2 regions of the Paenibacillus hamazuiensis genome follow, and region 2 is predicted to be linked to the other one. Evidence: a T-box and tRNA genes for the amino acid it is inferred to sense, from the RefSeq annotation. Region 2 holds a T-box; the other holds one or more tRNA genes.
The links. A T-box is a leader RNA that pairs with one kind of tRNA and senses whether it is charged. The one in region 2 lies ahead of pheS (phenylalanine--tRNA ligase subunit alpha), so its partner is inferred to be a tRNA-Phe.
Positions count from the first base shown of each region.

Region 1: it encodes a tRNA-Phe, which carries the amino acid that the T-box ahead of pheS (phenylalanine--tRNA ligase subunit alpha) is inferred to sense. The anticodon was not compared.

Region 1 covers NZ_JALRMO010000001.1:5,505,800-5,509,170, reverse strand. The annotation lists rRNA gene MYS68_RS23990 (23S ribosomal RNA) at 1-645, shown strand, start outside; rRNA gene rrf (5S ribosomal RNA) at 804-920, shown strand; tRNA gene MYS68_RS23980 (tRNA-Asn) at 1,002-1,077, shown strand; tRNA gene MYS68_RS23975 (tRNA-Ser) at 1,079-1,170, shown strand; tRNA gene MYS68_RS23970 (tRNA-Glu) at 1,182-1,253, shown strand; tRNA gene MYS68_RS23965 (tRNA-Val) at 1,290-1,365, shown strand; tRNA gene MYS68_RS23960 (tRNA-Met) at 1,384-1,460, shown strand; tRNA gene MYS68_RS23955 (tRNA-Asp) at 1,474-1,550, shown strand; tRNA gene MYS68_RS23950 (tRNA-Phe) at 1,613-1,688, shown strand; tRNA gene MYS68_RS23945 (tRNA-Thr) at 1,706-1,781, shown strand; tRNA gene MYS68_RS23940 (tRNA-Tyr) at 1,792-1,877, shown strand; tRNA gene MYS68_RS23935 (tRNA-Trp) at 1,892-1,965, shown strand; tRNA gene MYS68_RS23930 (tRNA-His) at 1,975-2,050, shown strand; tRNA gene MYS68_RS23925 (tRNA-Gln) at 2,067-2,138, shown strand; tRNA gene MYS68_RS23920 (tRNA-Gly) at 2,150-2,224, shown strand; tRNA gene MYS68_RS23915 (tRNA-Cys) at 2,226-2,299, shown strand; tRNA gene MYS68_RS23910 (tRNA-Leu) at 2,308-2,396, shown strand; tRNA gene MYS68_RS23905 (tRNA-Arg) at 2,411-2,487, shown strand; tRNA gene MYS68_RS23900 (tRNA-Leu) at 2,515-2,594, shown strand; gene ltrA (group II intron reverse transcriptase/maturase) at 2,684-3,371, opposite strand, start outside.
Region 2 covers NZ_JALRMO010000001.1:7,930,859-7,934,229, forward strand. The annotation lists gene MYS68_RS35055 (class I SAM-dependent methyltransferase) at 42-815, shown strand; T-box leader at 878-1,149, shown strand; gene pheS (phenylalanine--tRNA ligase subunit alpha) at 1,287-2,321, shown strand; gene pheT (phenylalanine--tRNA ligase subunit beta) at 2,341-3,371, shown strand, end outside.

The sequences.
Region 1 (3,371 bases), 2.4 Mb from region 2:
ACTGGGGCGGTCGCCTCCTAAAGAGTAACGGAGGCGCCCCAAGGTTCCCTCAGAATGGTTGGAAATCATTCGAAGAGTGCAAAGGCAGAAGGGAGCTTGACTGCGAGACAAACAGGTCGAGCAGGGACGAAAGTCGGGCTTAGTGATCCGGTGGTACCGAATGGAAGGGCCATCGCTCAACGGATAAAAGCTACCCTGGGGATAACAGGCTTATCTCCCCCAAGAGTCCACATCGACGGGGAGGTTTGGCACCTCGATGTCGGCTCATCGCATCCTGGGGCTGAAGTAGGTCCCAAGGGTTGGGCTGTTCGCCCATTAAAGCGGTACGCGAGCTGGGTTCAGAACGTCGTGAGACAGTTCGGTCCCTATCTGTCGCGGGCGTAGGAAATTTGAGAGGAGCTGTCCTTAGTACGAGAGGACCGGGATGGACGTACCGCTGGTGTACCAGTTGTCTCGCCAGAGGCACGGCTGGATAGCCAAGTACGGAAGGGATAAGCGCTGAAAGCATCTAAGCGTGAAGCCCCCCTCAAGATGAGATTTCCCAGTATGTAAGACCCCTTGTAGACGACGAGGTAGATAGGTTCGGGGTGGAAGCGCGGCAACGTGTGGAGCTGACGAATACTAATCGGTCGAGGGCTTAACCATATTACCCAAGAAAGTGAAGCGAAGCGTTGTAGCTTATGCCGATTACTTTCTCGGGGCCCAAAAGGATAAATTCTAAAGCGTAACTTGAAGTGATTCGCATCTAGTTTTCAGGGAGCAAGATGCTCCCGAAGCGAGTTTTGTTTAAGACAAAACTCATGTTTGGTGACGATGGCGGAGGGGAACCACGCGTACCCATCCCGAACACGACCGTTAAGCCCTCCAGCGCCGATGGTACTTAGACCGCAGGGTCTTGGGAGAGTAGGACGTCGCCAAGCAGCCCAAAGCACGTTCGACCTTCGCAGGTCGAGTACATGTGAGAGTCGAACGTTGCAAAAAAGGCAATATTAACTAAATATTCCCCGATAGCTCAGTCGGTAGAGCACTCGACTGTTAATCGAGTTGTCACAGGTTCGAGTCCTGTTCGGGGAGCCATGGAGAGGTGTCCGAGTTGGCCGAAGGAGCACGATTGGAAATCGTGTAGGCGTCACAAGCGTCTCGAGGGTTCGAATCCCTCTCTCTCCGCCACTATTTATTACGGCCCGTTGGTCAAGGGGTTAAGACACCTCCCTTTCACGGAGGTAACAGGGGTTCGAATCCCCTACGGGTCATTTAGTCTCCGCATATTTTTACGGAGACTCCACTATGGAGGCTTAGCTCAGCTGGGAGAGCATCTGCCTTACAAGCAGAGGGTCGGCGGTTCGATCCCGTCAGCCTCCACCATATATGATATTTAATCGACGCGGGGTGGAGCAGCCCGGTAGCTCGTCGGGCTCATAACCCGAAGGCCGCAGGTTCAAATCCTGCCCCCGCAACCAACTTTTCTATCGCGGAGCCGTGGTGTAGAGGCCTAACATGCCTGCCTGTCACGCAGGAGACCGCGGGTTCGAATCCCGTCGGCTCCGCCATTTAACATCTCGTAAGGGATGAGAACCCAATGTTTTCAGGGTTCGATGAAGTATATTAGCATGGCTCGGTAGCTCAGTCGGTAGAGCAGAGGACTGAAAATCCTCGTGTCGGCGGTTCGATTCCGTCCCGAGCCACCATTTTTCGTTGTAAGTTAGCCGCTGTAGCTCAATTGGTAGAGCAACTGACTTGTAATCAGTAGGTTGGGGGTTCAAGTCCTCTCGGCGGCACCATTGGTAATTTGGAGGCTTAGCGAAGTGGCCAAACGCAGCAGACTGTAAATCTGTTCTCGTACGAGTTCGGTGGTTCGAATCCATCAGCCTCCACCACTTTTTAATCTCATAGGGGCATAGTTTAAAGGTAGAACAAAGGTCTCCAAAACCTTTGGTGTGGGTTCGATTCCTGCTGCCCCTGCCAATCAATATGGCGGTCGTGGCGAAGTGGCTAACGCATCGGATTGTGGCTCCGACATTCGAGGGTTCAATTCCCTTCGATCGCCCCATTTTTTTATAAATCGTTGGGGATTAGCCAAGCGGTAAGGCAACGGACTTTGACTCCGTCATGCCTAGGTTCGAATCCTAGATCCCCAGTGTATACTAATGCGGAAGTGGCTCAGGGGTAGAGCATCGCCTTGCCAAGGCGAGGGTCGCGGGTTCGAATCCCGTCTTCCGCTCCAAGGCGCCATAGCCAAGTGGTAAGGCAGAGCTCTGCAAAAGCTTTACCCCCAGTTCGAATCTGGGTGGCGCCTCCATTTTTTTAGCCGGAGTGGCGGAATCGGCAGACGCACAGGACTTAAAATCCTGCGGTAGGTGACTACCGTACCAGTTCAAGTCTGGTCTTCGGCACCACTCAACGACAACATGTGCCCTTAGCTCAGCCGGATAGAGCGTTTGACTACGAATCAAAAGGTCAGGAGTTCGAATCTCTTAGGGCACGCCATTTTTTTTTTGATCTTTAATTTCATAAGCCGGTGTGGCGGAATTGGCAGACGCGCGCGACTCAAAATCGTGAGGGAAACCGTGGGGGTTCGAGTCCCTTCACCGGCATCGAATGAAAATCGAGTAGGCCCATGAATGAATTCATGGGCCTCTCACAGAACCGGACGTGCGGGTCATCGCATCCGGCTCCTCCGCGCTTATCCCCGCTGGGGATGATGTTCATTATAGATGTCTACGAGAAAAACGAGACCTCTTTCTCTGAACCAATCGTTTGGCATTGCAACACTGGCTGGCTTGGATAGCGAGCTTCTCCATGCGAACATACGCATCTTGGGAAGCTCTCCCCTCCACTTATTCTTTCTTAGTGCCCTGTAGAAGTTCTTCGGCTTTTTCCAGCTCCGCAACTGTACCATCCGGAGCCTTCTCCTTATCCATGCATCGTACTCTCTCATCAGACTTCCTACGTTGCCCCAGCCAAAATAGCTACCCCATCCACGTAAATATGGATTCAACTTCTTTCGGATCAGCTGTTCCACATTCACCGTTTGGTTCCGCCGCGTAATTGCTTTCACGCGTTCTTTAAATTTCTGTTTGGCTTTCGAGGATGGAGTAACCCAAAATCCCGGTTTAAACTCATGACCTAGGAACATAAAGGACTGTTCCAAGTTGTTCACGATCTTGGTTTTCTCCGGGTGTACTTTGAGCCCAAGCTCTTGTTCCAGTAGACGAATAACACCTTGGAGTACCCTCTCTGCCCCCTTTTGGGATTTGCAGCAGATCACAAAATCATCGGCGTACCGTGTTATACGGTGCTTCCGTTCAGTCATGAGCTTATCCAGCGGGTTTAGGTAGATATTCGCCAAAAGCGGACTAATAACCCCACCC
Region 2 (3,371 bases):
ATTGTTTCACCAAATGAAACTAAAAGGATGGTGTGTATACAATGGACATTAAGCAGCAAGTGCAAAGCCAGTTCGGGAAAAACGCGGCGAATTACGTAACAAGCCGCCTGCATGCGCAGGGGGACGATTTGAAAGCGCTGGTGGAGCTCGCGCAGGCCGAAGGGAGCCGCGGGGCGCTCGACATAGCGACCGGCGGAGGCCATGTGGCGAATGCGCTCGCCGCATTCATCGAAAGCGTCACCGCTTGCGATTTGACGGAAGCGATGCTGGAGCAGGCGCGGAAGTTTATCGCCGGCCAAGGCCGCACGAACGTCAGCTTTGCGGCGGGAGACGCGGAATCGCTTCCTTTTGCAAATGAGGCTTTCGATCTGGTTACTTGCCGCATAGCCGCACACCATTTTCCGGATCCGGACGCTTTCGTTCGCGAGGCGTTCCGCGTGCTTGCGCCGGGCGGGAGCTTTTTGCTGATCGACAATGTGGCTCCGGAGGAGAACGAACTTGACGAGTGGTACAACGACATCGAGAAGAGACGGGATCACAGCCATGTCCGCGCGTGGAAAAAATCCGAATGGCTCGCGCGTATCGAGCGCAGCGGCTTTAGAGTGAAGCAGCTTCGGGTTTTTCCGAAACCGTTCGAGTTCCGCGGCTGGACGGAGCGGATGGGGCTCCCGCCCGAGGCGGCGGCAGAACTGGAGAAGCGGATGGTGGAGGCGCCGGAGCGGGTGCGGAAGCATTTTCAGGTGGAAATCGAGAACGGGCGTGTCCACAGCTTTCAGGGCGAATCGATTCTCGTGCAGGCGAGAAAACCGTTATAATCGAATGCCCACTTGCATTGCAAGCGGCGTTTGCATATAATACGTGTTAATTGAACATATCGTCAAATGCGTTGAAGGAGAAAAGTACGCAGCGCCTCTTTACAGGGAGAAGCCGGCCGGAGATTGAGAGCCGCTTCAAAGAACCAGGCTGCCGAAGTTCGCTCCCGAGCAGACCCTTGAAACCGCCTGAATCCGGCGTGCAAGTAGGGGGAACCGGAGAATATCCGTTATGAGCAACGAGTGAGAACCTTTTCCAGGCTTGTGCCGGTCGCAACGGCGGAAGAAGGAAGAAAGGTTCTAACAAGGGTGGTACCGCGGCTTTTTCGTCCCTTTTTGGGAGAAAAGGCCTTTTTTGTCGTTTAGGAAATAATGCGCAGCCAATTCCGTGGATAACGGGGGATATGGGGATATGTTCCTGTGCATGAAATGGCCGCGAAACTTTTGGAGGCAATTTTCGAAGGAGGTATGAACATGAAGGACAAGTTGGAAGCATTAAAGCAGGAAGCGCTGCAGGAGCTGGCGCAGGTGGAAAACCAGCAGCAGCTCAATGACCTGAGGGTCAAGTATTTGGGCAAAAAAGGCCCGCTCACCGAAATACTGCGCGGCATGGGGGCGCTCAGCGCCGAGGAGCGGCCGATCATCGGTCAAGTCGCGAACGACGTTCGCGCGGCGATCGAATCCGTCATTGAAGCGAAGCAGCAGGAATACGAGCAGGCGGAAACGGCAAACCGGCTTCGCGCGGAAACGATCGACGTGACGCTGCCCGGCCGTCCGGCTGCAACCGGGGCTCTGCATCCGCTGACGAAAGTGATCCAGGAGATCGAGGATATTTTCGTCGGCATGGGCTATACGGTGGCGGAAGGGCCTGAGGTGGAGCAGGATTATTACAACTTCGAGGCGCTCAATCTGCCGAAAAACCACCCGGCCCGCGACATGCAGGATTCGTTTTACATTACCGAAGAGATCTTGATGCGCACTCATACGTCGCCGGTTCAAGTTCGCACGATGGAGAAAATGAAAGGCGAAGTGCCGGTGAAGATCATTTGCCCGGGCAAAGTGTACCGCCGCGACGACGACGACGCGACGCATTCGCATATGTTCACGCAGATCGAAGGTCTGGTCATCGACCGGAATATCCGGATGAGCGACTTGAAGGGAACGCTGCTGCAGTTCGTGCAGGAGATGTTCGGCAAGCAGACGAAAATCCGCATGCGTCCGAGCTTCTTCCCGTTCACCGAGCCGAGCGCGGAGGTTGACGTGAGCTGCATGATGTGCGGGGGAGCGGGATGCCGCACGTGCAAGATGACGGGCTGGCTGGAAATTCTCGGCTCCGGCATGGTGCATCCGCGGGTGCTCGAGATGGCCGGTTACGACCCGGAAGTATACAGCGGCTTCGCCTTCGGGATGGGCGTCGAGCGGATCGCCATGCTGAAGTACGGCATCGACGATATTCGGCATTTTTACACGAACGACCTTCGTTTCCTGAAGCAGTTCGTTCATTTGTGAGAGAGGGGAGCGAAAAGACATGAAAGTATCTTACCAATGGTTGTCCCAGTATGTGGACGTGAGCGGATATACGGCGGCGGAGCTGGCGGAGAAGCTGACGCGCAGCGGCATTGAAGTGGACATTGTGGAAAGCCGCAACAAAGGCGTGGAACACGTCGTGGTCGGCTATGTAAAAACGCGGGAGAAGCATCCGGACGCCGACAAGCTGAGCGTCTGCACCGTCGATGCCGGGCAAGGCGAGGATTTGCAAATCGTTTGCGGGGCGAAAAATGTAGCGGCCGGGCAAAAGGTGCCCGTCGCGCTGATCGGCGCGAAGCTGCCGGACGGCCTCGTGATCAAACGCGCGAAGCTGCGCGGCGTGGAATCCCAGGGCATGATCTGCTCGGCGAAGGAGCTCGGACTCAATGACAGGCTGCTGCCGAAGGAAATTCAGGAGGGCATCCTCGTGCTGCCGGAGGACACGCAGATCGGGCAAAGCATCCTCGAGGTGCTCGCGATCGACGACGAGGTGCTGGAGCTCGACCTGACGCCGAACCGTTCGGATGCGCTCAGCATGCTCGGCGCGGCTTATGAAATCGCGGCGATTCTCGGCTGCGAGGTGAAGCTGCCTGACGCGGAAGCGGGAATCGGCGGAGGCGCGGTCCGCGCGGCGGATAAAATCAGCGTCAAGATCACGGCGGCGGAGCAATGCTCGCATTACGCGGCGCGGCTGATCGAAGGCGTGCAGGTCGGCAAATCGCCGCTATGGATGCAAAACCGGCTGATGGCGGCAGGCATCCGCCCGATCAACAACATCGTCGACATCACGAACTACGTGATGCTCGAATACGGACAGCCGCTTCATGCGTTCGATGCGGATAAGCTGGCGAACGGCCATATCGACGTTCGTTTGGCGAATGCCGGCGAAAAGCTCGTGACGCTCGACGATGTGGAGCGCACGCTGGAGCCGCATATGCTGCTTATTACCGACGGAACGAAGCCGGTGGCGATCGCCGGTGTGATGGGCGGCGCCAATTCCGAAGTGACGGAAGGCACGACGCGTATTTTGCT